DNA from 4 places in the Actinomadura rugatobispora genome. Region 4 is predicted to be linked to each of the others. Evidence: riboswitches for the same ligand, from Rfam matches in the RefSeq annotation. Region 4 holds a riboswitch; each other region holds the start of a gene.

Region 1 (7,119 bases), 2.5 Mb from region 4:
AGCCGTACCGGACGGGCAGGCCCAGCCGGGTGAGGCGCTGGTCGGCCACGTACTCCAGGTAGCCGCGCATGTCGCCGGCGCTCATCCCGGGCAGGCCGTCCCCGCACAGGTCGCGGGCGAACTCCAGTTCCGCCTCGACCGCCTCCTCCAGCATGCGGGTGACCTGCGCGGTCAGCTCGGCGTCGAACAGGGCGGGTTCTTCGGCGCGGACGGTGTCGACGACGGAGAAGGCGAACTCCATGTGCTGGCTTTCGTCGCGGAAGACCCAGTTGGTCCCGGAGGCGAGGCCGTTGAGGAGGCCGCGGGAGCGGAGCCAGTAGACGTAGGCGAACGCTCCGTAGAAGAACAGGCCCTCGATGCACGCGGCGAAGCAGATGAGGTTGAGGAGGAAGGAGCGGCGGTCGGCGGGTGTTCGCAGCTCGGCGAGGGCTCCAATGGAGTCGATCCAGCGGAAGCAGAACTCCGCCTTGGCCTTGATGGACGGGATGTGCTCGATGGCCGCGAACGCCCGCGCGCGCTCGTCGGCGTCGGGAAGGTAGGTGTCCAGCAGGGTCAGGTAGAACTGGACGTGCACCGCCTCCTCGAACAGCTGCCGTGACAGGTACAGCCTGGCCTCGGGGGCGTTCAGGTGTTTGTAGAGGTTCAGGACGAGGTTGTTGGCCACGATTGAGTCGCCGGTGGCGAAGAAGGCGACCAGCCGGTTGACCAGGTGGACTTCCTCGGGGGTGAGCTTGGTCAGGTCGGGGAGGTCCGAGGCGAGGTCGACCTCCTCTACCGTCCAGGTGTTGCGGATGGCGGCGCGGTAGCGCTCGTAGAAGTCGGGGTAGCGCATGGGCCGGAGGGTGAGGTCCATGCCCGGGTCCAGGAGCGTCACTGGCACGCCTCGCAGGTCTCGGGGTTCTCCAGGGAGCACATGACTGCTTCCTCGGGGGCGGTGACCGTTGTCTGGGTGATGCGGGTCGCGGGGCGCGAACGCAGGTAGTAGGTCGTTTTCAGGCCGCTGCGCCATGCGTAGGCGTACATCGAGGAGAGCTTGCCTATGGTGGGCGTCTCCATGAAGAGGTTCAGCGACTGGCTCTGGTCGATGTAGGGCGTGCGGGCCGCGGCAAGGTCGATGAGGGACTTCTGGGGGAGTTCCCAGGCGGTCCTGTAGAGGGTGCGGAGTTCCTCGGGAAGGTCGACGATCCCCTGGACCGACCCGTTGGAGCGCTTGATGGCGTCCCGGACGGCGGGCGTCCACAGGCCCAGCTGTTTGAGGTCCTTCACCAGGTAGCCGTTGATCTGGAGGAACTCGCCCGACAGCGTCTCGCGCTTGAACAGGTTGGACACCTGCGGCTCGATGCACTCGTAGCAGCCCGCGATGGACGCGATCGTGGCGGTCGGCGCGATCGCGATCAGCAGCGAGTTGCGCAGCCCGACCTCGGCGACCCGGGCCCGCAGCGCGTCCCACTCGGCGGCGCGGGACGGCGACGCGTCCGGGAAGTGGTCCGGGTGGAGCGTGCCGCGCGCGGTGCGGGTGCTCGCGTACGCGGGCAGCGGCCCGTTCTCGGCCGCCAGGTCGGCGGACGCCCCGTAGGCCGCCAGCGCGATCTCCTCGGCGATCCGGGTGGACAGCTCCAGCGCCTCGGCCGAGTCGAACGGCAGCCGCAGCGTGAAGAACACGTCCGCCAGCCCCATCACGCCCAGCCCGACCGGCCGCCACCGCCGGTTGGCGTCCGCGGCCTCCGGGGTCGGGTAGAAGCCGCGGTCGATCGTGCGGTCCAGGAAGCGGACGGCGGTGCGGACGGTGGACCGCAGCCGCTCCCAGTCCACCCCGTCCGGGCTGCTGCCGTGTGGGGGGCGACCCCCACGCCCCCGCACGAGGTGCGCGGCGAGGTTGACCGAGCCGAGGTTGCACACGGCGGTCTCGTCGCCGCCGGTCACCTCCAGGATCTCGGTGCACAGGTTGGACAGGTGGACGACGCGGTCCGGCTCGGCGGTCTGGTTGCAGGCCCGGTTGGCGGCGTCCTTGAAGGTCATCCAGCCGTTGCCGGTCTCGGCGAGCGTCCGCATCATGCGCCCGTAGAGGCGGCGCGCGGGGACCCGCCGCACGTACCGGCCCTCCTCCTCGGCGCGCCGGTACGCGGCGTCGAAGTCCTCGCCCCACAGGTCGGTGAGCTCGGGCACCTCCTTGGGGTCGAACAGCGACCAGGTCCCGTCGGCCTCGACCCGGCGCATGAACTCGTCGGGGATCCAGTTGGCGAGGTTGAGGTTGTGGGTGCGGCGGGCGTCCTCGCCGGTGTTGTCGCGCAGCTCCAGGAACTCCTCGACGTCGGCGTGCCAGGGCTCCAGGTAGACGCAGGCGGCGCCCTTGCGGCGGCCGCCCTGGTTGACGGCGGCGACGGAGGCGTCGAGGGTGCGCAGCCACGGGACGATCCCGTTGGAGTGCCCGTTGGTGCCGCGGATCAGCGACCCGCGGGAGCGGATCCGCGTCCAGGAGACGCCGATGCCGCCCGCGTACTTGCTGAGCCGCGCGACCTGCCCGTACCGCTCGTAGATCGACTCCAGCTCGTCGCGGGGCGAGTCGAGCAGGAAGCACGACGACAGCTGGGGGCGGGCGGCGGCGGAGTTGAACAGGGTGGGGGAGCTGGGCAGGTACGACAGGGTGCTGAGCAGCCCGTACAGTTCGGCGGCCTCGGCGGTGCCATCGACGTGCTCGCCCGAGGGGGGACGACCCCCCACGCCCCCCGGAGCGACTTCGTCGCATGCGAGGCCGCAGGCGACGCGGAGCAGGAAGTGCTGGGGTCGTTCCAGGACGCGGCGGGTGCTCGGGTGCCGCAGCAGGTAGCGGTCGTAGAGGGTGCGGAGCCCGAAGTACTCGAAGCGGTCGTCGGCGGACTCGTCGATCAGCGCGTCCAGCTCGGCGGCGCGGGCGGCGACGAACGCGGCGGACGCGTCGGCCAGCAGGCCCTGGGCGTGCGTGGCCGCGATCGACTCGGAGAAGGTCCGCACCCCTTCCGCCGCGGCCTCGTCGGCGATCTTCAGGCCGAGCAGGCGGGCGGCGACCTTGGAGTAGGCGGGTTCGGCGGCGACCAGGGCGGCGGCCTCGGCGATCGCCTGGTCGCGGTGCCCGGCGTCGCCGCGTACGGCCGCCAGGACCCGTTCCGGGTCGGCCCCGGGCAGGCCCGCGCAGGCCCGCTCCACCTCCGCGGCCCACCGGGCGCGGTCGTCGTTCAGGGGACGGGCGGGCGGTGCGATGACGTGCTGTGTCACGTGTTCTGCTCTCTCCCTCGCGAGCTGCTCGCCTCGCCGGGGGGCGCGCACGCGAACGGGAGCACGGCGGCGCGCCGTGCCCGTCCACCGGCCCTCCCGCGAGGCCTGGACGAACATCGGTGCGGGCAGGTCTTCGGACTCGCGGGCACCACGCCTCCGGTCGTCCGGAGTCCGTGACCTAGTGGCCGTCGCTTCCCGGCGCGCCACCTGGGGGTGGGCGCGCCAGTGCCGATGACGGCGGTCGTTCCCGCTCACCGCTGCGGGGCAGTCCCGGAATTGGCGGCGCCGATGGCGTGCGGCGCCCCGCACCGGGTTCCCTCTTACGACGCCCGCGCCGCTCGGCGGCGCCGGGCGAACCAGCACGGGCAAGACCCTACATCTAGTCGATCGATCTTGCGACAACCCCATATGTTGGGCGTGTTGGGCGCTACCCGGGGGGAGGTATAGAGATCGCGCACCGGGAGTGGGACGATGGGCGGGCCATGTCCCCGCACCCGCCGCATCCGCTCTTCCGGACCTCGCGGGCGGTCGCCTTCGCCGCCGTCTGCGTCACGCTGGCGACCCTGGGACACACCCTGACCTCCACCGCCGCGGTCCCGCTCTGGGCGATCGCGGCCGGATTCGGCGGGGTGCTGGCGGTGACACTGGCGCTGGCGGGCCACGAGCGCTCGCTGGCCACGATCCTGGGCGGGCTTCTGGGCGGCCAGTTCGCGCTGCACAGCCTGTACGCGGCGGCCACCGCCCCGCCCCTGCCCGCCGATCCGGCGGCGGTGGAACGGCACCACGCGGTCGCGTCCCTCCCCGGGCACGAGTCGAGCTTGGCGATGACCCTCGCGCACGTGGTCGCGGCCGTCGTCTCGGCCTGGTGGCTGCGGCGCGGCGAACGGGCCGCCTGGACGCTGGCCCGGCGCGTCATGGTGCTGGCCGGGCGGCCGTTGCGGGTCCTGCTGGCGCTGCTCGGCGCCGAACCGGCGGCGCCCGCGCCCCGTACCCCGGTGGTGAGGGCGGTCGTCCCGGCCGCCTCCGCCGGTGGCGTTCTCCGGCACCAGGTCGTACGGCGGGGCCCGCCCCGGCGTTCGAGGGCGCTCGCGCACGGCTGACCCCGGGTAGGGACGGCCGGCGGACGAGCGCCGTACGCCACCGGGCACGCCGCCTCTCGGCGCGCCCGGCTTTCCCGTACGTCTCGAACGCCCGATCGGAGACTTCCCATGCCCATGCGCGCCCATTCCCGTGCCGTCCGCAGATCCGCGGCGGTCGCGGCCCTGACCGCCGTGTCGGTGACCGGCCTGGCCACCGGCGCCGCCGCGCACGTCACCGCCAACCCCCGCACCGCCGAGCAGGGCTCGTTCGCCAAGGTGTCCTTCCGGGTGCCGAACGAGCGCGACGACGCCGAGACCGTCAAGCTGGTGATCGACATGCCCGCCGGCCACCCGATCGAGCACGTGTCGGTGCGCCAGGTGCCCGGCTGGACGGTCAAGGTCGAGAAGGCGAAGCTCGCGGCCCCCGTCAAGATCGAGGGCGGCGAGCTGACCGAGGCCGTCTCCCGGATCACCTGGTCCGGCGGGAAGATCGGCGCCGGGCGGTTCGAGGAGTTCGACGTCTCGATGGGGCCGCTGCCGTCCAACGCGGAGCGGGTGCTGTTCAAGGCCGAGCAGACCTACTCCAGCGACGAGGTCGTGAAGTGGGACCAGGATCCCGGCAGCGGCCAGAACGAACCGGAGCACCCCGCGCCGGAACTCAAGCTCACCCCGAAGGGCGCCCCGGCCGGCCCGGCCGGCGCCGCGCTGATCACCGCCCAGCCCGCGCGCGCCGTCCTGGCCGGCGACGACTCCGCCGACGGCACCGCCCGCCTCCTCGGCGGCCTGGGCCTCGCGGTCGGGATCGCGGGCCTCGGCGTCGGCGCCTTCGGACTCACCCGTGCAAGGAGGCACGCATGACCATCCGTCCCACTCTGCTCCGCACCGGGCTGGCGGGCGCGCTCGCGGCGGCGACGCTGACGCTGGGCGCGGCGCCCGCGTCCGCGCACACCGCCCTGAAGTCGTCCGACCCGAAGTCGGGCGCGGAGATCGCGCCGCCCGGTGAGATCACGCTGACCTACACCGAGACGATCCGGCTGCCCCGGGTCGTGCTGACCGGTCCGGGCGGCTCCCGGCACGAGAACGGGCCCGCGAAGGCGGTCGGCGACACGGTCACCCAGCCGGTGAACGGCACGCTGCCCAACGGCACGTACACGGTCGGCTGGCGGGTGGTGTCCGCCGACGGGCACCCGGTCACGGGCACGCTCAAGTTCACCGTGAAGGGCTCGACGGCCGCCGAGGGCCAGGGGCAAGGGCAGGCCCCGGCCGGGAACGCGGGCGCCCCCGCGACGCCCGCCGCGTCCTCGCCGTCCCCGAGCAACGCCGCCGGGCAGGAGGAGTCGGGCGGCTCCTCGTCCGGATGGGTGTGGATCGGCGTGGGGGGACTGCTGGTGGTCCTGGTGGTCGGTGGCGTGGCCTGGGCCCGCCGCCCGAGCCAGGACTGAGGCAAGCCGGAACCGCGCGGCACCGCGCGGTTCCGGCTCCGGCCAACCGATCGCGGCGGCGACGACGGCTCCAATACCGTGATCACCCGAGCCGAGCGAGATGGGGATCGCGATGATCGTCGAGTACATCCGCTACCGCATCGACCAGGCCGACGCCGCGGACTTCGAGGCCGCGTACGCGCGCGCCGCCGAGCCGCTGTCGGCCGCCCCGCAGTGCGTCGACTACGAACTCTCCCGCTGCGTGGACGAACCCGAGTGGTACGTCCTGCGGATCGCCTGGACCTCGGCGGACGACCATCTGCAGGGCTTCCGGGGCGGGGAGCACTTCCAGTCCTTCTTCGCCGAGATCCGCCCGTACGTGCAGCGGATCGAGGAGATGCGCCACTACGAGCGCACCGCCGTGCGCGGCACCGGCGCCTCCGTACCGAGCCTGTACGAGTGGGCGGGCGGAGCCGAGGCGTTCGCGCGGCTCACCGACGTGTTCTACGCGCGGGTGCTCAAGGACGACCTCATCGGCCCGCTCTTCGCGGGCATGGACCCGGGCCACCCCGAGTACGTGGCGATGTGGCTGGCCGAGGTCTTCGGCGGCCCCGCCCGCTACAGCGGCGAGCGCGGCGGCTACCACCACATGGTCGTCCAGCATCTCGGCAAGGGCATCGGCGAGCCGCAGCGCCGCCGCTGGGTGAGCCTGCTGATGGACGCCGCCGACGAGGTCGGCCTGCCCGGCGACCCCGAGTTCCGTGCCGCGTTCTCCGGCTACATCGAGTGGGGCACGCGGATCGCCCTGGCCAACTCCCAGCCGGGCGCGACGCCGCCCATGCAGGCCCCGGTGCCGCGCTGGGGCTGGGGCGTCGCGCCGCCCTACATCCCCCAGAGCTGAGCGTCGCTGGAGTCGAGCCGCGTCCGCCAGAGCACGATGATCCCGGCCGTTCCGGCGCATGCGGCGACGGCCATGCCCCAGCGCATGCCCGGCAGCGCGTACCCCGACAGCGCCCACGAGGCGGTGGCCAGCGCGGGCCCGACCGCGAAGCCGAGCTGGCGGGCCAGGCTCTGCGCCGCGCCCGCCGTCCCCGCCAGCGCGCCCGGCGCCCGCGACATGATCATCGCGAAGTTGGGCCCGGCGAACAGCCCGGTGCCGATCCCGGCCACGGCCAGCCGCCAGCTCAGGTCGGCCGGGCGCCAGCCGCCGTCCAGCGGGACGAGCAGCAGCGTGCCCAGCGTGGTGACGACCAGGCCGAGCAGCGTCGTCCGGGCGGCGCCCCAGCGGTCCCCGAGCAGGCCGCCGACCGGGCCCGCGAGCACCATCCCGGCGGGGAACGCCAGGATCGCCGCCCCGGCCGCCGCCG
Region 2 (7,119 bases), 1.6 Mb from region 4:
GGGCTGCTCGGCGGCGGATCCGAGGAGTGCGACCGCCGTTTCCGCCTCACCTTCACCGCGTCGCTGCACGGTCTCCGCGACGCCACCCGGGCGTCGTCCCGTGCGGGCGGCCTCGACTCTCCGGAGGAGACATGACCGAGGACAGGGCGGGGCGGCCGGGGTTCGTTCCGTGGGAGCGCCCGAGCCCGCTGCTCACCGCCATCGGCGGTTTCGAGCAGCACCCCACCGATCCGCTGCACGTCGGCTTCACCGTCGACGGGCCCAAGATGAACGCGCGCGGCTTCCTGCACGGCGGCGCGATCGCCGCGATCGGCGACGTGGCGATCGGGCGGGCCCTGGCCACCCGCAGCGATCCCCCGGTCCCGCTGATCACCGTCAACCTGTCGTGCGACCTGCTCGGCACCGCGCGGGAGGGGGAATGGGTCGACGTCACCATCTCCCCCACGCGTGCGGGACGCAGGCTGCGCGCCGGGACCGCGACGTTCGCGACCACCCGCGTCATCGCCACGGTCACCGCGCTCTTCCTGCCGTCCGCCGCCCCGGCGTGACCGGCGCGCGCCGCCCGCCCGGCTCAGGCGGGACGGGCGCGCACGTGGGCCCGCTCGCCCTGGCTGCCGAAGAGGATGAGCAGCTCGACCGGCCCGGCGTCCGCGGCGCCCATCCAGTGCGGGACGTGGGTGTCGAACTCCGCCGCCTCCCCCGGCTTCATGACCAGTTCCCGGTCGCCGAGAACGAGGCGGAGCCGGCCGTCGAGGACGTAGAGCCACTCGTAGCCCTCGTGCGTCTTCGGATCGGGCACGGCCGTCCCGTCCTGCCCCGGGATGATCATCTTGTACGCCTGCAGCCCGCCGGCCCGCCGGGTCAGCGGGATGAACGTCCGCCCGTGCCGGCGCACCGGGCTGAAGTGCACCCGCGGATCCCCGGTCTGCGGCGCCCCGACCAGCTCGTCCAGCGCGACCCCGTACACGCGGGCCAGCGGGAGCAGCAGCTCCAGGTTGGGCCGCCGCCGGCCGCTCTCCAGCCGGGACAGCGTGCTCTCGGAGATGCCGGTCAGTTCCGCGACGCGGGCCAGGGTGACGCCGCGCCCGCGGCGGAGCTCCCGCAGGCGCGGCCCCACCGCGGCCAGCACGTCGTCCAGTTCGTCCATGCCTCCAACTTGCCGAACCGGCACGCCCGCTTGCAAGTCCGGGCGTGCCGGTGACCGGCGCCGCCGGGCCCGGGGCCCGGCGGCCCCGGACTCAGAACTTCCGCGGCACGCCCGGCTCCTCCAGCGTCTCCCGGACGCGGCGGGCCGCGGCGACCATGTTGCGCAGGGCCGGCTCCACCTCGCCGTACGCGCGGGTCTTCAGGCCGCAGTCGGGATTGACCCAGAGCCGGTCGGCGTCCACCGCCCGCAGCGCGCGGCGCAGCGCCTCCTCCATCTCCGCCACGCCGGGCACGCGCGGCGAGTGGATGTCGTACACGCCGGGGCCGATGGACTGCCGGTAACCGGCGGTGTTCAGGTCGGCCAGCAGCTCCATGCGGGACCGGGCGGCCTCGACGCTGGCGACGTCGGCGTCCAGCGCGCCGATCGCGTCGATGATCTCGCCGAACTCCGAATAGCACATGTGCGTGTGGATCTGCGTGGACGCGGCGGCGCCGCAGGTGGCCAGCCGGAACGCGCCGACCGCCCAGTCCAGGTAGGCGGCGTGCCCGGCGCGCCGCAGCGGCAGGAGCTCGCGCAGCGCGGGCTCGTCCACCTGGATGACCCGGATGCCGGCGGCCTCCAGGTCGCGGATCTCCTCGCGCAGGGCCAGCGCGACCTGGCGGGCGGTCTCGGCCAGGGGCTGGTCGGTGCGGACGAACGACCAGGCCAGCATGGTGACCGGACCAGTGAGCATGCCCTTGACCGGCCTGGTCGTGCGGGACTGGGCGTAGGTCGTCCACGGGACGGTCATCGGCTCGGGCCTCGACACGTCCCCGAAGAGGATCGGCGGGCGCACGTACCGGCTGCCGTACGACTGGACCCAGCCGTGCACGGTGTGCGCGTAGCCGTCCAGGCGCTCGGCGAAGTACTGCACCATGTCGTTGCGTTCGGGTTCGCCGTGCACGAGGACGTCCAGCCCGATGTCCTCCTGGAGGGCCAGCACCCGGTCGATCTCGGTCCGCATCACGGCCTCGTAGGCCGTGTCGTCGATCCGGCCCGCGCGGTGGTCGGCCCGGGCGCGCCGCACCCCGGCGGTCTGCGGGAACGAGCCGATCGTCGTGGTGGGCAGCGGCGGCAGGTCGAGCTGCGCCCGCCTGCGCTCGGCGTGGTCGCGGCGAGCGGTGCCGTCGCCGAGGGCGTCCAGCCTGGCCCGCACCCGGGCGTTGACGAACTCCCCGTCCGGGGCGGGCCCGGTGAGGTGCCCGGCGATCGCGTCCCGGCCCTCGCGCAGCGCCCTGCCGATGAGGACGACCTCTCCGGCCTTCTGCCGGGCGAACGCCAGCCGCCCGGCCAGCCGCGGGTCCAGGCCGCCGCCGTCCGGGCCGGTCTCGGCGTCGAGGTCGAGGGGGACGTGCATCAGCGAGCAGGAGGTGCTCACCACCAGCTCGGCGGCCAGGCCCAGCAGCGAGGCGCAGCCGGCCATGGCCGCGTTCAGGTCGGCGCGCCACACGTTCCGGCCGTCCACGACCCCGGCGACCAGGGTCTTGGCGCCGATGCCGCCGATGGCGCCCAGCGCCTCCCGGTTGCCCGGCCCGGCGACGAGGTCGAGCCCGATCGCCTCGACCCGGGTGGCCGCCAGCACCGGCAGCGCCTCGCCGATCTCACCGAAGCAGGTGCTCACCAGCAGCCGCGGCCGGGACGGCAGGCCCGCCAGGCGGTCGTAGGCGCGGCGCAGCGCCGCCAGCTCGCCGGGGGTGCGGTCGGCGGCCAGCGCGGGCTCGTCCAGCTGCACCCATTCCGCGCCCGCCCCGGCCAGCCGTTCCAGCAGCTCGGCGTACACCTCCACGAGGGAGTCGAGCAGGTCGAGCGGGCGGAAGCCGTCCGGCGCCCCGGGCTCGGGCTTGGACAGCAGCAGGTAGGTCAGCGGGCCGACCAGCACCGGCCGGGTCTCGATGCCGAGCGCGCGGGCCTCGCCGTACTCGGCGAGCGGCTTGGCCCGCGCGCCGTCGGCCAGGCGGAACCGGGTACCGGGCCCGGCCTCAGGGACGATGTAGTGATAGTTGGTGTCGAACCACTTGGTCATCTCCAGCGGCGCCACGCCCTCGGCTCCGCGCGCCATCGCGAAGTAGGCGTCCAGCCCCCGCAGGTGCCGGAACCGGTCGGGCACCGCGTCCACCATCACGGACGTGTCGAGCATCTGGTCGTACAGCGAGAAGGTGTTGGACGGGATGAGGCCGACCCCCGCCTCGCGCAGCGTCTCCCAGGTCTCGCGGCGCAGGCCCGCCGCCGTCTCGGCGAGTTCCGCGGCGCCGGCGCGGCCCTCCCAGTACGCCTCGGTGGCCTTCTTCAGCTCCCGGCGCCCGCCGATCCTCGGGTAGCCGAGCACGGTCGTGTTCATGGCGTCTCTCCCTCGCGTGCCATCACCGCGGCGACACGGAAGGGCGGAGCGCGGCGGGCGCGCCGCCGCGTCCCGGGCCCTCCCGCGGAGCCACGGACCACCGCGCGCCGGCCGGCGCGCGGGCGGAGGCAGGTCTTCGGACTCACGGGCGCCGCGCCTGCTGTCGCAGTCGCGTCCTACTGGCCGTCGCTTCCCAGGCCGGTGCGGCCCAGTGCCATAGACGGCGGTCGTTCCCGTTCACCGCTGCGGGGCAGTCCCGGATTCCCACCGGGTTCCCTCTTACGACACCCGCCCCGTTCCACCGGGGACGGGTGAACCATCCGCACGGCGGAGTATAGGCGCCGCGTCCGGCGCGGGCCGAAAACGGGTCGTCCCGGTGTGGACGCGGCACCGGTGGGCAGGACCGGCCATACCGGTGGATCCCGAGGGGGGCGCGATGAAGGCGCTGATCAACTCGATGACGGACAACGAGCAGGCCCTGGTCCGCGAGACGGAGCGGGAGCGCCTGGAGGACTTGGGCGAGGACGATCTTCTGGAGGTGCACGACCGTGTCCGGCGTGCCCGCAACAAGCACGTCAAGCAGTACCGGCGGGCCGCCGCGTCCCGTGTCGAGGAGGTCGGCGGACGCGGCGCCGCCCGGCCCGGCAACACCCGCAACGCCCAGAAGGCCGAGGTGTTCGAGGACGCGCTGGCGCGGGTGAGCCGCTACGTGGCCAAGGCGGCCCGGCGCAGCGCCGCCGACCTCAAGGCCGAGCGGCTCCGGAACGCCCGCGCGGGCCGCGACCCCGGCCCCGCCCGGGCCGTCCCGGAGGACACCGCCGGGCGCAGGATGCGATCCCAGACGCACGACCGCGCGCCCTCGCAGCCCGTCCTGCCCAAGCAGCGCGCGTCCAGCAAGGCCATGGGGGCGCGCCGCCAGGCGAGGCGCGACAGCCGCTGATCGTCCGGCACTAGAGTTCCGGCATGGCGACACCCCCGACGACCTTCCGGCGGCACATGGAGCAGGAGACGCTGCGGGCCCTGGAGGAGTTTCCCGGCGACGCGGGGCCGGGGATCTACTGCGTCACCTTCCGGATCGACAGCGTCGACCAGGACGCCCGGTTCCCCTACCTGGCCGTCGGCTACAACACCGAGGCCGAGGTGGCGGCGGTGCTCGCCGCGCCGAACCCGCCCGGCCCGTGGGAGGCGCGCTGGAGCTACGCCTACTTCCCGCCGTCCGGACTGGAGGGCGTCCGCATCGCCGGGCACGATCCCGAGCACGACCCGGCCGGCGCCGAACTGCACCGGCGGGAGGCGGCCGACCAGGGCCTCTGGTACGAGGACGGCGACGACCTGTCCGAGGACGAGCGCGACGGGCGCGATGAGCGGCTCGACCGGCGGTTCCACGAGCTGTGCGTCGATCTGGCCGCGCGGCTCCACTCCGACGGCCGCATCGTCAAGGCCCTGGGGCGCCCGGTGCCGGTGATCCTCTACGACATGTTCGCCCCCGACGAGATGTTCGAGCTCACCGAGGCCGCCAACCCGGCCGAGCTGGTCGCGGACTTCATGACCGGGGCCTGACCCCCGCCCGGGGTTGAACGGCGGCCGGCGGGTACGCCGACCGTATGCCGGAGCTCCCTGACGTGGAGGGATTCCGCCGGGTACTGGACGAGCACGCCGGCGAGCCCATCAGGTCCGTGCGCGTGTACGACACGGGCGTCCTGCGCGGCGTCGGCGAGCGCGGGCTGGGCGACGCCCTGCGCGGGCACCGCTTCGAGCATCCGCGACGGCACGGCAAATGGCTGCTCGCTCCGGCCGAGGGGCCCGTGCTGATGCTGCACTTCGGCATGACAGGCTCGCTGTCCTGGCATCCGGCGGGCGAGGCGAGGCACCCGCACGACCGGGTCGCGTGGCGCCTTGACGACGGCGAGCTGCGCTTCCGCGACATGCGCAAGCTCCAGGGCGTCCACCTCGCGGCCGACCGGGCGCAGGCCCAGCGGACGCTGGACGATCTCGGCCCGGACGCGCTCCAGGTCACGCGGCGGCGCCTCGGGGAGCTGCTGTCGGGCCGGCGCGCGAGGCTCAAGACGGCGCTGACCGACCAGTCCCTCATCGCGGGCCTGGGCAACCTGCTGGCCGACGAGATCTGCTGGCGCGCCCGCGTCAACCCGCTCCGCGGCGCCGCCGACCTGGACGAGAAGGACCTGGACGCGCTGCACCGCGCGATGCGCAAGGTGCTGCGGGACTCCGTGCGGGCCGAGCGGGTCCCGCCGCGCGACACCTGGCTCACCGGCGTCCGGGACGAGCCCGAGGCCCCCTGCCCCCGCTGCGGCACGCCCCTGTCCAGCCGCCGCGTCTCCGGCCGCCGGACCGTCTGGTGCTCCACCTGTCAGCCGTCGTGATCCCCTCCTCGCGGCCCCGGATCGGGCGCGAAGTACACTCGCCGCGGACGATCACTGGGGAGGGCCCGTGGAGACCTGGGAACTGGTGGCGCGCGAGCGCGTCCGCGACACGCTGGCCGCCTACACCCACGCCGGGGACCGGGGCCGGATCGAGGACCTGGCCGCGACGTTCACCGAGGACGGCGTGCTGGAGCTGCGCAGCGGCGAGACCCTGGCCGGACGGGAGGCGATCACGGCGATGCTGTCGGGGGTGGCCGAGCGCGGTTCGGCCCCGAGCCGCGGCGTCCCGGGGATCATCCGGCACTTCGTGGCCAACGTGCGGTTCGAGGAGGTCACCCCGGAGCGGGTCCGGACGGCGGCCTACTTCCTGGTGATGAACGCGCACGGCCCCGACCACTGGGGCCGTTACCGCGACACGCTGGTGCCCGTGGGCGACCGGTGGCTGTTCGAGCACCGGTTCGTCAGCACCGACGGCATGGCCGCCGACTCGGTCATGGCCTCCTGACCGAGCGGCTTCAGCCGTCGACCAGGCCCCAGTGGCGGGCGGTGGCGGCGTCGATCGCCGTGCCCGACAGCGCCAGGTAGAGGGTGCGCCAGCGGCCGGCGCGGCGCGGGATGCTCACCGTCCCGCCCGCTCCCGGGATCAGCCCCATCGCCACCTCCGGCAGCCGGAACGCGGCGTCCGGGGCGGCGACCAGCGTCCCGGCGAACGCGGGGATCTCGATGCCCGCGCCGACGCAGGCGCCGTGGACGCGCACCTCGATCCGGTCGCGCAGCCGGTGGACGAGCCGCCCGGCGCCGCCGCGGGTGCGGATCAGGTGCGCGGTGGCCAGGTCGGGGGTGGTGCCGAACTCGTCCAGGTCGCCGCCCGCGCAGAACGACGGCCCCGCCCCCTCCAGCACGACGCGGGCGATCCCGTCGTCGAGGAGGGCGAGCCGGAGCGCGTCGGTGAGCGCGTCGCGGAGCTGCCGGCCGTAGGCGTTGCGCCGCTCCGGCCGGTTGAGGGTGATGCGGAGCCCGTCGCCGGTCCGTTCGACCAGGACCGGGTCCGGGACGGAGGGCGGCAGCGGGCGCGGGCCGCGCGCGGTGAGCCAGCGCGCGAACTCCGGGCCGCCGAGCAGGGTGGAGTAGGCGTAGGACTCGACGTCCAGCGCGGCCTGGACGGGCAGCAGCGGCGTCGTCCGGAGCACGTCCCGCAGCACCAGGGCGGCCTG
Region 3 (7,119 bases), 5.3 Mb from region 4:
CACCCGCGGCGGCACCCGCCCGGACCGCCGCGTTCCGGAGCACCGGGCGCGGATGCGCGACCGGAACGGCGTCGACCAGCTGCGCTGGGTCACCGAGCTGCTGCGGGCGCGGCCGTGGACCACCAGCGCGTGGATCTCCCTGGTCGTCCCCGGCGAACCGGCCGGATCCGTGCCGCGGCTGGTCGCGCTGTCGTTCCGGATCCGCGGCTACCGGCTGATCATGACGGCGATGTTCCGGTCGCAGGACGTCTCCCACGGCTACCTGGCCTACATCCCGCTGCGCGGCGTCCAGCTGCAGGTGGCCGAGGAGCTCGGGCTCCCGTCGGGGCCGCTGCGGGTCTTCGTCGACGTCCCGCACATCAAAGTCGCCGACGCCGACCGCGTGGCGGGCATCCTGACGGCTCTCCCGGAGCCCAACGCGGCTTGACCCCGCCGGCCGGCGGGGTGTGAGATCCGCCTCCCCGCGGGCGCCCCGGAGCGGGTCCCGCCGCCCGGAAAGGCCGGTTCGGGACGCCGGCGGGCGGCGCCGCCGTCCGGACGCGGCCCCGGCCGGATGCGGCCCCGCCCGGACCGCCCCCTCCGACCTGGGCGGACGCGGCGGCGGACCGGTGCGCGCGGGACGGTTCGGGGCGCTTCTGGGCCGTACGGGGCGGCGGGGCATGACCGGGGGGACCAGTGCGCTGGCCGGGACAAATGGTGTGTTCCGGTGCGTGTCGCCCGGTTCGCGAGGGGCGCCGCCGACGGGGGATAGACTCGGGAACGAGCCGAGGGCACACCGTGGTGACTCGCGACTTTCCCCGCACCCACAGCTTTTCCCACCTCTGCACATCCACGTCCCGAAGGACCGTTCCTTGAGCAAGCCTGTCGTCCTCGTCGCAGAAGAACTCTCCCCGGCCGGCATCGCCGTCCTCGAATCCGACTTCGAGGTCCGCCAGGTCGACGGCGCCGACAAGGCGGCGCTGCTGCCCGCCGTCGCCGACGTCGACGCGCTGATCGTGCGGAGCGCCACCAAGGTCACCGCGGAGGTGTTCCAGGCCGCCCGCAAGCTGCGCGTGGTCGCGCGCGCGGGGGTCGGGCTCGACAACGTCGACGTCGAGGCCGCCACCAAGGCCGGCGTCATGGTCGTCAACGCGCCCACCTCCAACATCGTCACCGCCGCCGAGCACGCGATCGCGCTGCTGCTGGCGATCGCGCGGAACGTGCCACAGGGCCACGCCGCGCTCAAGCAGGGCGAGTGGAAGCGCTCCAAGTACACCGGCGTCGAGCTGCAGGGCAAGACCGTCGGCGTGCTCGGCCTCGGCCGGATCGGCGTGCTGGTCGCGCAGCGGCTGGCCTCCTTCGACATGAACGTGATCGCCTTCGACCCGTACGTGCAGGCCGCCCGCGCCGCCCAGCTCGGCGTGAAGCTGGTCACGCTCGACGAGCTGCTGGCCGAGAGCGACTTCATCACCGTCCACCTGCCCAAGACGCCCGAGACCCTGGGGCTGATCGGCGACCGCGAGCTGCACCGGGTCAAGCCCAGCGTGCGCATCGTCAACGCCGCCCGCGGCGGGATCGTCGACGAGGAGGCCCTGGAGCTGGCGCTCAAGGACGGCCGGGTGGCCGGGGCCGGCATCGACGTGTTCCGCACCGAGCCGTGCACCGAGAGCCCGCTGTTCCACCACGACAACGTGGTGGTCACCCCGCACCTGGGCGCCAGCACGCACGAGGCGCAGGAGAAGGCCGGCACCCAGGTCGCCCGCTCGGTGAAGCTGGCGCTGTCCGGCGAGTTCGTGCCGGACGCGGTCAACGTCCAGGGCGGCGCGGTCGCCGAGGACGTCAAGCCCGGCCTGCCGCTGGCCGAGAAGCTGGGCCGGATCTTCACCGCGCTGGCCGGCGGCGTGCCGGTGCGGCTGGACGTGGTGGTCCGCGGCGAGATCGCCGAGCACGACGTCAAGGTGCTGGAGCTGGCCGCGCTCAAGGGCGTGTTCGTGGACGTGATCGAGGAGGCGGTGACGTTCGTCAACGCCCCGCTGCTGGCCCGCGACCGCGGCGTCGAGGTCACCCTCACCACCTCCGACGACAGCCCCGACTGGCGCAACGTGGTCCAGGTGCGCGGCACGATGACCGACGGCTCGGTGGTGTCGGTGTCCGGCACGCTCACCGGCCCCAAGCACACCGAGCGGATCATCGAGGTCAACGGCTACCAGATGGAGCTGGTGCCGACCGAGCACATGGCCTTCTTCGTCTACTCCGACCGTCCCGGCATCGTCGGGGTGGTCGGGCGGCTGCTCGGCGACGCCGGGGTCAACATCGCCAGCATGCAGGTCGGCCGGGACACCAAGGGCGGCCGGGCGCTGATCGCGCTGACCGTCGACTCCGGCATCCCGGTCCAGCTGCTCGACGTGATCAAGAACGAGATCGGCGCCGACACCGGCCGCCGCGTCGACCTGGACGGCTGATCCGATCGGGCACCTCGTCCGCCGCCGTGATCCCGCTCGCCGGGGTCACGGCGTCGTCGTCTCGGCATGTGAGAAGTTCGGCCACGGGTCAGGACAGTGCCGGGGACGGCGGGTACCGTGAAAGCGAGATGCGGCACTTCGTAGTGATCCTTCGCCGCCGCGACGGGGCCCGATAGGCGGGCCAACCCCGTCGCGGAGTCCGGCACTGGCCGTAAGCCCTGTGATCCATCGCCGCTCTTTTCCCGTGAAGCTACGGAGCCTTTCCATGCGCACCCTGAACTCCCACCCCCTGTCCGCCACGCCCGACGACGCCGACGAGGAGGCCGCGCGGGCGCTGCAGACCGCGCTGGACCGCCGCGACAACGGCGGCCGTCCCGCCGGCTGACCCGCGTGTCCCCGCGCCCCGTGTCAGCGCGCCCTGGTGCGATCATGGGGACATGACGGCGGAACCCACCGTGGAACGGGCCGGAGCCCGCGAGGTCGCCTCCGCGCTGGCCGGCGCCGCGGCGCTCGGCCCGTTCTTCGAGATCACCACCGATCCCGCCGAAGAGGCCGACCCGACCTGGCGGCCGCTGCCCGAGCTCGACACCGCTCGGCTGCTCGAGCTCACCGGCGCCTACGCGGACCGGCTCGGCACCGCCGAGCGGCGGGTCGCCGCCTCGATCCTCTTCCAGGGCCTCGCCTCGCGGCTCTGGTCGCCGATGGTCGCGGCCGCGGCGCGCGGGATCGTCCCGGACCTGTCCGGCCTGCACTGGCGCTGGGCGCCCGGCGCGCCGATCGCGCTGTGGCTGGCCGACCCGTCCGGCCACCGGGCCGCGACCCCGGCCGAGGGGGCCGCGCTGGTCCACCGCGAGGTCGTCGAGCGGCAGCTGCGCCCGCTCCGCGCCACCATGCTCGGGTTCGTCCGGCTCGCCGACGGCCTCCTGTGGGGCAACGCCGCCTCCGCCCTCGCCGGGACGCTGCGCGCCGGAACCCTTGACGCCGGGCTGGCCGCGCCGGTGCGCTCCCTCCTCCACGAGCTGTTCGCGCACGAACCCCTCAAGGGCACGGGAACCTTCGACCGGCGCGGCTTCGTCCGGCGCAGCTGCTGCCTCTACTACCGGGTGCCGCCCGGCGGCGAGATGTGCGGCGACTGCGCGCTGTGTTCCTGAGTCCCGGCCTACGGGGCTCGCCTGGCGGCTCGCCCCTTACCGGGCCTTTGGCGAGCGCGGCATCGCTTCGCGATCTGGCCGGTGACGCTCGCCTCCGGCATCGCCTCACCGCCCAGGTAACGCGCTCGCGCGGTGCCTGGGGCCACGTCGAGACAGGGCCTAGGCCGCCGGGACGGGCTCGCCCTCCGCCCGGGACGGCGCGCTCCGCCGGAACGCCCGCTCGGTGAGGGCGCCGAACAGCAGCCCCAGCGTCGCCCACAGCACCACCTGCACGCCCAGCGAGGCGAGCCGGAAGTCCCACAGGACCGCCGCGGGGAAGCCCTCGGCCACCGCGTCGGGACGCGGCGTCAGCCGGAACACCACTGCCACCACCAGCGCGAATCCGGCCGTCGAGGCGATCGCGGCGTTCCACGAGCCCAGCCGCGGCGCCAGCCGGCCGAACACGATCACCGCGGCGACCGTGGCCAGCACGCCCAGCGCCACCATGCCGAAGTACAGCGCCGTGCGCCCCCCGATGGTGTCGGGGTTCCCGACCGCCGGGGGAGTGGGCGGGTACTTCAGGAACGGCACCAGCACGACCGCCGTGAACCCCAGCAGCGCCACCAGGCCGGACGTGGCGCGGGCGCCCGCCGTCCCGATCCGCCCGAGGGCGAAGGCGAACGCGATGGAGAACAGGCCGCCGACCGCCGCCCCGTAGAACGCCATGGCGGTGATCAGCCCGATGGTCTGCTGGACCGTCCGGCTCACCACCTCCTCCTCCGCGTGGCCGCCGTGCCCGGCGCCGTGCGCGGCGTGCTCGGCGGCCGCCTGGGACTCCTCGAACGCGATCGCGTTCGCCACCTGGGGCTCGCCGTAGATCCAGGCGATCAGCAGCCCGGCCGCCGCCGCGACCAGACCGACGATCATGCCGCGGACCAGCAGGGACCTCATCATCAACGGGTCCCCCGCCTCAGTGGCAGGGGAAGCCGAGCAGATGACGGCCGTCGTGGGTGAACTCGTGCACCCAGGTACCGCCGACGAGGGAGGTGGCGCCCTGCTCGGCGCCGACGAAGTAGAGCAGCGCGGCGCCCAGGACCAGCGCGAACACCGCCCAGGGCAGGATCTCGCGGACGGGCACGCGGTGCGGGACGGGAAGGGCGGCCGGAGACGGCGCGGCGGCCTGCGTCGGGGGAACGGCGGGCTGGGCCATTGGGGATCTCCTCACGGGGTGCACTCGCCCCGGTACGGGAGGACGACGGGTCAGTCTCCTGACTCCCAGATCATCGCCTCTCCCGACCTTCCAGCCGGCGGGCCGTGGTCGCGTGCGGGAGAGGCTCCCTGGTCACAGTGGCGGGACCGTCCTGGAATCGCACCAGGTTCCTGCGCACCGTCGCCTCATATGTGAACTTGTCGCCCTGAGGGTCCCCTTTGACCGGGCTCCGCGTCAAGTCTCCGGCTCGCCACGCCGGTGCATGCACGACGTGAAAGAGGGGACACCGTTCGTATCTCCCCCCGCTGGAGATACGGACGATGCCCCCTCCTAAGCCGGCGGCGGTGTGTTTCGGCCGGCCGCCGCCGGGGCGTACAGGTCGCCCGTCCCGGAAGGGCTGGCATGCCGTCCGGGAAAAGCTCCCTATATCGAGGGTCCAACAACGGGAGGCGGGCCACATGAGTAGCCCTTACTCAATTCGCCGCGGGGGCTCCGGCACGGCGACGTACGATCCTGGTGTGCGTACCTCCTGGCCGTTCACCGGCCGTGCGTCGACGCTCGACGAGGTGGGCTCCCTGCTGAACGCGCGGGCCACGCGGGGCGTGGTGGTCGCGGGGGACGCGGGGGTCGGCAAGACCCGCCTGGTGAACGAGGCCCTGGAACGGCTCGAACCCGACCGGTTCACGGTCGTGCGGACCGGCGGCACCAGCGCCAACACCGGCATCCCGTTCGGCGCCTTCGGGCACCTGCTGCCGGTCGAGGACGTCGCGACGACCGTCGTCAACCCCCTGCGCTGGGCCACCGAGGCGCTGCGCGGCCTCGCCGAACCGGCCCCGCTGCTGGTCGCGGTCGACGACGCCCACCTGCTCGATCCCACCTCGGCCGCCCTGGTGCACCATCTCGTCCTGCACCGGGAGGCCCGGGTGCTGGCCACCGTGCGGACCGGCGCCGCCGCCCCCGACCCCGTCACCGCCCTGTGGAAGGACGACCTGGCCCGGCGCCTCGACCTGGTGCCGCTGACGAAGCTGGAGAGCCAGGCCGTTGTGGAGGCCGCGCTCGGCGGGCAGCTCGGCACCCCCACCGCCCGGCGGCTCTACCACAGCACCCGGGGCAACCTGCTGTTCCTGCACGAGCTGGTGCTGTCCGGGCTGGCCGAGGGACGCCTCGCCCAGACCCGCGGCGTCTGGCACTGGGACGGCGATCTGCCGCTGAGCCCCCGGCTGCGCGGGCTGATCGAGACACGGCTGGCCGCCGCCGGCGAGGCCGAGCGCGAGGTCCTGGAGTACGTGGCGCTCGGCGAGCCGATCGGCGCAGCGACGCTGGCCGAGCTGACCTCCGAGGACGCGGTGGAACGGGCCGAGACCCGCAGTCTGGTCGCCTCCTCCGCCACCGGGCGCCGCCTGGAGGTCAGGACCGCGCACCCCCTGTACGGCGAGGTCGCACGGGCCGCCGCGGGCCCCGGACGGGTCCGCGACCGCCTCACCGCGCTCGCCCGGACGCTGGAGGGCACCGGGATGCGCCGGCACGGCGACCTGCTGCGCGTCGCCCTCTGGCACCTGGACGCCGGCGCCCCCGCCGGGCCTGATCTGCTCCTCGCGGCCTGCGGCCAGGCGTTCATGCTGCACGACATGGACCTGGCCCTGCGCTGCGGACGGTCCGCGCTGGCCGCCGGCGTGGACGCCGCCGCGACCGTCCGGATCGCTCCCGTCCTGCTGCTGGCGGGCCGGCACGACGAGGTCGAGGCCCAGCTGTCCAGGGTCGCCGCCGAGCCGATGGACGAGGCCACCCGCACCGGCGTGACCTGCATGCGCTCGTTCAACCTCAGCATGGGCCTGGGCGAGCAGGAGCGGGCCGAGGCCCTGCTGGACGACGCCGCCGCGCACGCCACCGCCCCGGCCTTACGGCAGCAGATCCAGGCGTACCAGGCCGTCGGCCGGGTCTACTCGGCCCGGTTCGCCGAGGCGGAGCCGCAGCTCGCCGAACTGCGCGCCGCCACGGGCGTCCCGCCCGAGGCCGCCGGTCTGGCCGGCGGCGCCGAGGCCCTCCGGCTCGTGTTCACCGGCCGGTTCGACGAGGCCGTCGCCATGGCCGACGAGGCTTTGGACGCCTCGGCCGAATGGCTGGAGCACATGCCCAGCCTCGTGGCGACCTACAGCGACGCCCGCGCCGCAGCCTCCCTCTGGGCCGGCGACCTGGCCGCCGCCGACTCCTACATCGCCTACGGCGAACGCCTGTTCACCGAGGAGCACCTCTCGCCCGTCGCCGCCACGACCTCCCGCACCCTGCGCGTCGAGTGGTGCCTGCTGCGCGGCGACATACGGCGCGCCGTCCGCTGGGC
Region 4 (7,119 bases):
CGGGATCGCCGGGCCCGACGCCGACGCCGATCAGCTTCCCGGGACCGCGCGCGCCCTCGCGCCGGGCGTCCAGGTCGGCGGCGACGAGACTGAACACGTACTGGTCGACGGGACGGCCTTCGGGGTCTCGCCCGGTGGCGCGCAGCACGCCCTCATGCCGGAAGCCCGCCTTCTCTGCGACGCGGACGGAGGCGTGGTTGCCGACGTCCACGCGCAACTCGACCCGGTTGAGCCCGCCCCCGCCGCTTTCGCCGGGACGCAGAGCCCACTCACTGAGGGTGCGGAGCGCGTCGGTGGCCAGCCCGCGGCCGCGTGCCGCCGGGCGGATCCCGTACCCGGCCTCGGCCGCGCGCGCCGTCCAGTCGACCCGGTACAACCCGATCGTGCCGTGCAGCTCGCCGGTCGCGCGATCGGCCACCGCCGCCTGCAGGCCCTCACCCGAACGGGCGGCGCCGTGCACGCCCTCGGCCAGCCACCAGTCCAGCGCGTCGCCGCTCGCCGGGACGTTGGGCGGCAGGAAGTCCTCGCCCGCGCCCATCGCCTCCGCCAGGGCGGCCGCGTCGCCCGGCGCGAACGGGCGCAGCCGTGCACGCCCGCCCTCCAGGCCGCCGCCCTCCGCGCCGAAGGCCGCATCGAAGGTCGTCAAGCGTCCTCTCCTTCTTCGGCCTGGCTCGCCCGCACCATCCGCTCGGCGAACAACGGTTCCCCCGCCCAGTGCAGATGCAGATACGAGGCGATGCAATCCCCCTGGACGAAACCCTCGGGGGAGGTGGTCGACCACTGCCAGGCCGCCGTTCCACCGTGGCGGGGCTCGGTGACGGTGCGGTGGAACTCGTGGCCCCGCACACGCTCCCCGGTACGGGCGACCACCGAGTCCGACACGGCGACGGCCGACCGGTACCCGAGGGTCAGCCGCGGCGCCATGGTCGCGGTGACCTCCTCCAGGACACCGCACATCGGCTCGCCGTCCAGCTCCCGGCCCAGGTAGAGCAGCCCGGCGCATTCGGCGTACACCGGGCCGCCCCCGGACGCGAACGCGACCAGGGCGCGCCGCAGCGGCTCGTTGGCCGACAGCTCGGGCGCGTACATCTCGGGGAAGCCGCCGCCGATCACCACGCCGCGCGTGGCGTCCGGCAGCCGCTCGTCGCGCAGCGGGTCGAACCGGACCACCTCGGCGCCCGCCGCCTCCAGCAGCTCCTCGTTCTCCGCGTACCCGAACGTGAACGCCGGGCCGCCCGCGACCGCGATCCGGGGCCGCCCGCCGCCCGGCGGGGGCGCGGCCACCTGCGCGCCCGGCTCCCACCGCGCCGACGCGGGCAGCGGCGGGGCGCTCCGGGCCAGGGCCGTCAGGGCGTCGAGATCGCAGGACGAGGCGACCAGGTCACCGAGCCGCTCGACGGTCGCGACCGCCTCCACGCTGCGTTCGGCCGCCGGGATCAGCCCGAGGTGGCGGGACGGCGTCGCCACGTCGTCCCGCCGCCGCAGCGCGCCCAGCACCGGCACGCCCAGTTCCTCGACGGCCTCGCGGCACATCCGCTCGTGCCCGTCCGAGCCGATCCGGTTGAGGATGACGCCGCCCAGCCGCACCCGCTCGTCGTAGGTCCGGAAGCCGTGCACGGTCGCCGCCACCGAACGGCCCGCCGCTGCGGCGTCCACCACCAGCACCACCGGCGCGTCCAGCAGCCCGGCCACATGGGCGGTCGAGGCGAACCCGCCCTGCTCGGCGGCGCCGTCGAACAGGCCCATGACGCCCTCGACGACCGCCACCTCCGCCCCGGCGGCGCCGTGCAGGAACAGCGGGACGACCAGGTCCTCCGACGTCAGCCACGGGTCGAGGTTGCGGCCAGGGCGGCCGGTGGCGAGCGCGTGGTAGCCCGGGTCGATGTAGTCGGGGCCGACCTTGTGCGGCGACACGGCGGTGCCGCGGGCCGCCAGCGCCGCCATCAGCCCGGTCGCGACGGTCGTCTTGCCGCTGCCCGACGCGGGCGCCGCCACCACCAGGCGAGGGACCGGACTCACCACTCGATGCCCTTCTGGCCCTTCTGGCCGCGGTCCATCGGGTGCTTCACCTTGCCCATCTCGGTGACCAGGTCGGCGAGCTCCAGCAGCCGCGGATCGGCGTCCCGGCCGGTGATCACCACATGCTGCGCGCCCGGCCGGTCCTTCAGCGCGGTGAGGACGTCGTCGACGTCGATCCAGCCCCACTTCATCGGGTAGGTGAACTCGTCGAGCACGTAGAACCGGTACGTCTCGGCGGCCAGGTCGCGCTTGATCTGCGCCCAGCCCTCCCGGGCGTCGGCCTCGTGGTCGGCCTCGGTCCCCGGACGCTGGATCCACGACCAACCCTCGCCCATCTTGTTCCAGGTCACCGGGCCGCCCTCGCCGCTGTCGCCGAGGACGCGCAGCGCCCGCTCCTCGCCGATCCGCCACTTGGCCGACTTCACGAACTGGAACACCCCGATCGGCCAGCCCTGGTTCCAGGCGCGCAGCGCCAGCCCGAAGGCCGCGGTCGACTTGCCCTTCCCCGGGCCGGTGTGCACGATCACCAGCGGCCGGTTGCGGCGCTCCCTGGTGGTGAGCCCGTCCTCGGGCACGTACTCCGGCTTTCCCTGCGGCATCGCGTGCTCACGCCACCTTCCCGGACGCGTTCCTGACGTCCCTGACCACCCCGGCCAGGCCGCCGGCGGCGAGGTCCTCCAGCCGCACGGTCTCCGCGCCGAGCCGGGTCCCCAGCTCGGCCGCCATGCCGAGCCGCACCGGCCCGGACTCGCAGTCGACCACGACCGACGCCACCCCGGCCGCGGCCAGCAGCCCCGCCGCCGCGGACGGGTCGGGCCCGTGCGTGAAGCGGCCGTCGGTCACCACCACCAGCAGCGGCCGGCGGGACGGGTCGCGCACCCGCTCCACCCGCAGCGTCTCGGCGGCCCGCAGCAGCCCGGCGGCCAGCGGGGTGCGGCCCCCGGTCGGCAGCCGGCCCAGCCGCCGCGCGCCGGCCTCGACCGACGAGGTCGGCGGCAGCGCCAGCTCGGCCGCGGTGCCCCGGAAGGTGATCAGCCCGACCTTGTCGCGGCGCTGGTAGGCGTCCATCAGCAGGCTGAGCACCGCGCCCTTGACCGCGGTCATCCGCCGCCGCGCCGCCATCGAGCCGCTGGCGTCGACGACGAACAGCACCAGGTTGCCCTCGCGCCCGTCGCGGACCGCCTCCCGCAGGTCGCCGGCCTCGACCACGATCCCGGGACCGGTCCGGCCGCGCGCGTGCTGGTGCGGGGCGGCGGCGTGCAGCGTGGCGCTCAGGTGCAGGCCGCGGGCGCCGGGCCGGGCGCCGGAGACGCGCCCGAACGGGCTGCGCGCCTTGGAGCGGCGGCCGGGCGCGCCGGTGCCGGTACCCGGCACGGTGAACAGCCGGGGCCTGAATGTGGCGCCGGCCTGGGCGGGCTCGCCCTCGCCCGCGTCCCGCTCCTTGGTGGGCAGGCGCTCGTCGGCGGGCCGCTCGCCGTCGTTCACCGAACGGCCGTTGAGCAGGGCGTCCAGGACGCTCAGCACGCCCCCGCCCCCGCCCCCGCCGCCATCGAGGCCGCCCGGTCCGCCGCCGGGGCCGCCGCCCGGCCCGTCGTCGTCGGGCTCGTCGCCGTCGGCGGGCCCGGACCCGTCGTCGCCGGGCCCTTCCTCGGCCTCGGCCGACGCCGGTTCCGGCCGGGGCTCGGGCTCGGGCTCGGGTGGGGCGTCTCCGGGACGGTCCGGGGAGTCGTCGCCGTGCTCCTCCAGGATCTCGTCCAGCTTCTTCTCGTCCAGGCCCGGCGCGTCGAACGGGTCGCGGCGGCGCCGGTGCGGCAGCGCCAGCCGGGCCGCGGTCCGCACGTCCTCGGCGGTGACCACGGTGCGCCGGTGCCAGGCGGCCAGCGCCATCGCGGCCCGGGCCGTCACCAGGTCGGCGCGCAGCCCGTCCACCTCGAAGGCGGCGCAGACGGCGGTGATCTGGCGGAGCGCGGCGTCGGTGAGCTCCACCCGGGGCAGCCGGGACTGCGCGGAGGCGATCCGGGCGGCCAGCTCGGCCTCGGCCACGCCCCAGCGGGCGGCGAAGCGGACCGGGTCGCGCTCGTAGTCCAGCCGCCGCCGCACGACCTCGGCGCGCTCGGCGGGGTCGCGGGTCGCGGCGACCTCCACGGTGAGCCCGAACCGGTCGAGCAGCTGCGGGCGCAGCTCGCCCTCCTCCGGGTTCATGGTGCCGACCAGCAGGAACCGGGCGGCGTGCCGGACCGAGACGCCCTCGCGCTCGACGTGCGACTCGCCCATCGCGGCGGCGTCCAGGAGCAGGTCGACCAGGTGGTCGTGCAGCAGGTTGACCTCGTCGACGTACAGCGCGCCGCGGTGCGCGGCGGCCAGCAGTCCGGGCTCGTACGCCTTCACGCCCTCGGTGAGGGCGCGCTCGATGTCCAGGGAGCCGGTGAGGCGGTCCTCGGAGGCGCCGACGGGCAGCTCGACCAGCCGTGCGGGCCGCTGCTCGGCTCCGGCCGGCCCGACCGGCGCCGGAGCCGCGGGAGCGGCCGCACGGGCGCCGGTGTCGTCGGCCGGCTCATCGGCGGGCTCGGGGGCCGCGTCGAAGGCGCCGTCCTCGTCCGGCTCGCCGTCGAACACGGCGTGCGGGCCGTCCGGGCAGGCCGGGTCGGGGTCGCGGGGGTCGCAGGAGAACCGGCAGCCCGCCACCACCGGCACCGACGGCAGCAGGTCGGCCAGCGCCCGCACGATCGTCGACTTGGCGGTGCCCTTCTCACCGCGGACCAGCACGCCGCCCACGCCCGGAGAGACCGCGTTGACCAGCAGTGCGAGCTTGAGGTCGTCCATGCCGACGACGGCGGAAAAGGGGTAGCGCGCCTGGTGGGGCTGCCCGTCGGCGCCCGCGCGGCTCATCGGCCCATCAGATAGGGCGGCATGCCTCATCGTCCTTCCCTCGGGTGTCCACGCCCGTGGCTGTCCTTCCAAGGGACGCCCCCAGAGGCTCGGCGGTGCCCGCGAGTGGTGTCACTCGGTTCACCGCGGTCGCCCGCGTCCCTCCGACGGCCGGAGTCTCCTGGCTCCCGGATCGCCACTCCCCCTCAGCCTTCCAGCGTCGCCGCCGTGGCCGAACGCGAGGGGGAGCTCCCCATGGTCACAGTTGCGGGACAGCCCCGGATTCGCACCGGGTTCCTCCGCTTCCGTCGCCTGCACAGGATGGCATACCGGTAGGAACCGCCCAAGTCGCGGTGGGGTGAGAGCGTCCGGGCACCCGTGTCCGGAGGCGTGCCGGGAACGTGTTCTACCGCCGGCTCCGCGCGCCGGCGGCCGAGGTGGAGAAGGCGCGAACCGCCCGCCCCCGGCCGTTCAGCCGAGCGGCGGCGGCGCGGGCGCGGGGGCCGGGACGACGGCCCGGTAGGGCGCGCGGAGCAGGTCGGCCGGAAGCTGGACGGCGGCGGGCACGGTGAACCAGACCGCCTTGCCGCGCGCCCTCGGCAGGCACCGCGACATGGTCCGCAGCATGCCCCAGCGGCCCTCCGACAGCTCCTGGACGATGCTCAGCCCGCGGCCGTAGTCGCCGGAGGTCCAGGAGTAGCCGGGGAGGCGGGCGGCGGCGTCGCGGTCGAACACCGCGCAGCGCAGCTCGCCGCCGGACGCGCCGCCGGCGTAGAGCCACAGCTCGTGCGGGCCCCGGTCGGCGGCGTGCTGGTGGGCGTTGGTGGCCAGCTCGCTGGCCATCAGCTTGGCGTCGGCGATGGCCGCGCGGGACGCTCCGGCCTCGGCCAGCGCCTCGGCCAGGACCGAGCGGGCGTACCGGGCGCAGCCCGGCCCCTCGGGGAGCGCCCAGGCCCGCCCTAGCGGCGGCGGGCACTCCGACGGGACGACCGGTACCACCACCTCGTCGACGCGGGCCTCCGCGGCGCTCAGCCGGGCGCGCCACCCGGCGTGGCCCGCGTGGCCGGGGCGGCCCCCTCGGCCGTCGGGGCCCTCCCGGCGGTCGCGCCGGTCGCGGGCGTCGTCCCGGGCGCCCTTCCGGCCCGCCGTACCGGCGGAACGGAGCATCGGCGCCCCGCCTCCGGAGTCGTCGGCGGCGGCGACGCCGTCCGCGGAGCCCGCCGTCGCTGGTCCGGCTGTCTCTGGTGAGGTCTTCACGGGACCCTCCCGCATCACGTCCGTGGTGCCCGGACTCGCCAACACTGCCACTCGCCTGGCCTGTGCCACTACTGTCCCGTTACGTTCCGCTCACAGGCGATCACGTTTCCTCAGCTTCGCGTGAGAATCTCACTCACGCAACACGCTTCGCAAGATTGGCGTTACCGGCATGCTCGTTTGTGTTGAACGGAACGGACCGAATCGGGAGACTCTCGGCTCATGACGTATCGGCCCACCGTGCGCGGTCGCCGGCTGGCCCGGGAGCTTCGCAGGCTGCGAGAGGCGCAGGGTCTCACCCTGCAGGAGGTGGCGGACCGGCTGGACTGGTCGCGGGCCACCGTCTCGCGGCTGGAGACGGGGCAGACCCGGCCCAAGCCCAACGACATCGCGGACATACTCGATCTGTACGGCGTGCCCAGCCCCGCCCGGGACGCGCTCATCAACCTGGCGCGGGAGGCGGGCCAGCGCGGCTGGTGGACCGCCTATGCCGACGTGTTCACCGGCAGCTACGTGGCCCTGGAGGACGAGGCCTCGCAGATCCGCACCTGGGACCCCCAGCTGATCCACGGGCTGCTGCAGACCGAGGACTACGCCCGGTCCGTGATCACCGCGGGCCGGATGCTGCCCACCCCCGAGGACATCGAGCGCCGGATCGACGCCCGCAGGGCCCGGCAGGCGCTGCTGGAACGGGAGCAGGCGCCCCGGGTGCACCTGATCTTCGACGAGGGCGTGCTGCACCGGCCGATCGGCGGGCCGGAGGTGATGGCGGAACAGCTCGTCCAGCTGGGCGCGATGGCCTCCCGGCCCAGGATCACCCTCCAGGTGCTGCCGTTCGACGCAAAAGAACATGCCGGACTTGACGGACGTTTCACGATACTTTCGTTTCCCGACCCCGCAGACCCCGATATCGCCTACGTCGAGGGGACCATGGGCGACGTTTATCTCGAAAGCGCCGAGGCAATAGCAACACATGGG

Evidence for each region. A riboswitch is a leader RNA that binds a small molecule or an ion and turns the genes downstream of it on or off. The one in region 4 is predicted to bind cobalamin.
Region 1: it holds a riboswitch for cobalamin, as region 4 does, so the genes downstream of both, ACZ466_RS19950 (ribonucleoside-diphosphate reductase subunit alpha) here and ACZ466_RS08385 (magnesium chelatase subunit D family protein) in region 4, are expected to answer to the same signal.
Region 2: it holds a riboswitch for cobalamin, as region 4 does, so the genes downstream of both, metE (5-methyltetrahydropteroyltriglutamate--homocysteine S-methyltransferase) here and ACZ466_RS08385 (magnesium chelatase subunit D family protein) in region 4, are expected to answer to the same signal.
Region 3: it holds a riboswitch for cobalamin, as region 4 does, so the genes downstream of both, ACZ466_RS32735 (CbtB domain-containing protein) here and ACZ466_RS08385 (magnesium chelatase subunit D family protein) in region 4, are expected to answer to the same signal.

Annotation. Positions count from the first base shown of each region.
Region 1 covers NZ_AP029191.1:4,536,013-4,543,131, reverse strand. The annotation lists gene ACZ466_RS19955 (ribonucleotide-diphosphate reductase subunit beta) at 1-874, opposite strand, end outside; gene ACZ466_RS19950 (ribonucleoside-diphosphate reductase subunit alpha) at 871-3,252, opposite strand; cobalamin riboswitch at 3,360-3,628, opposite strand; gene ACZ466_RS19945 (MFS transporter) at 3,735-4,352, shown strand; gene ACZ466_RS19940 (YcnI family copper-binding membrane protein) at 4,461-5,189, shown strand; gene ACZ466_RS19935 (copper resistance CopC family protein) at 5,186-5,773, shown strand; gene ACZ466_RS19930 (group II truncated hemoglobin) at 5,886-6,653, shown strand; gene ACZ466_RS19925 (MFS transporter) at 6,635-7,119, opposite strand, start outside.
Region 2 covers NZ_AP029191.1:393,104-400,222, forward strand. The annotation lists gene ACZ466_RS01525 (TetR/AcrR family transcriptional regulator) at 1-135, shown strand, start outside; gene ACZ466_RS01530 (PaaI family thioesterase) at 132-548, shown strand; gene ACZ466_RS01535 (helix-turn-helix domain-containing protein) at 572-1,147, opposite strand; gene metE (5-methyltetrahydropteroyltriglutamate--homocysteine S-methyltransferase) at 1,239-3,524, opposite strand; cobalamin riboswitch at 3,635-3,861, opposite strand; gene ACZ466_RS01545 (hypothetical protein) at 3,961-4,464, shown strand; gene ACZ466_RS01550 (hypothetical protein) at 4,488-5,084, shown strand; gene ACZ466_RS01555 (Fpg/Nei family DNA glycosylase) at 5,129-5,905, shown strand; gene ACZ466_RS01560 (nuclear transport factor 2 family protein) at 5,973-6,410, shown strand; gene ACZ466_RS01565 (enoyl-CoA hydratase/isomerase family protein) at 6,421-7,119, opposite strand, start outside.
Region 3 covers NZ_AP029191.1:7,318,515-7,325,633, forward strand. The annotation lists gene ACZ466_RS32715 (thymidylate synthase family protein) at 1-427, shown strand, start outside; gene serA (phosphoglycerate dehydrogenase) at 852-2,441, shown strand; gene ACZ466_RS32725 ((2Fe-2S)-binding protein) at 2,879-3,592, shown strand; gene ACZ466_RS32730 (CbtA family protein) at 3,752-4,525, opposite strand; gene ACZ466_RS32735 (CbtB domain-containing protein) at 4,542-4,781, opposite strand; cobalamin riboswitch at 4,813-4,997, opposite strand; gene ACZ466_RS32740 (AAA family ATPase) at 5,300-7,119, shown strand, end outside.
Region 4 covers NZ_AP029191.1:2,015,835-2,022,953, forward strand. The annotation lists gene cobI (precorrin-2 C(20)-methyltransferase) at 1-646, opposite strand, end outside; gene ACZ466_RS08375 (cobyrinate a,c-diamide synthase) at 643-2,019, opposite strand; gene cobO (cob(I)yrinic acid a,c-diamide adenosyltransferase) at 2,016-2,618, opposite strand; gene ACZ466_RS08385 (magnesium chelatase subunit D family protein) at 2,626-4,908, opposite strand; cobalamin riboswitch at 5,062-5,187, opposite strand; gene ACZ466_RS08390 (ATP-binding protein) at 5,359-6,144, opposite strand; gene ACZ466_RS08395 (helix-turn-helix domain-containing protein) at 6,364-7,119, shown strand, end outside.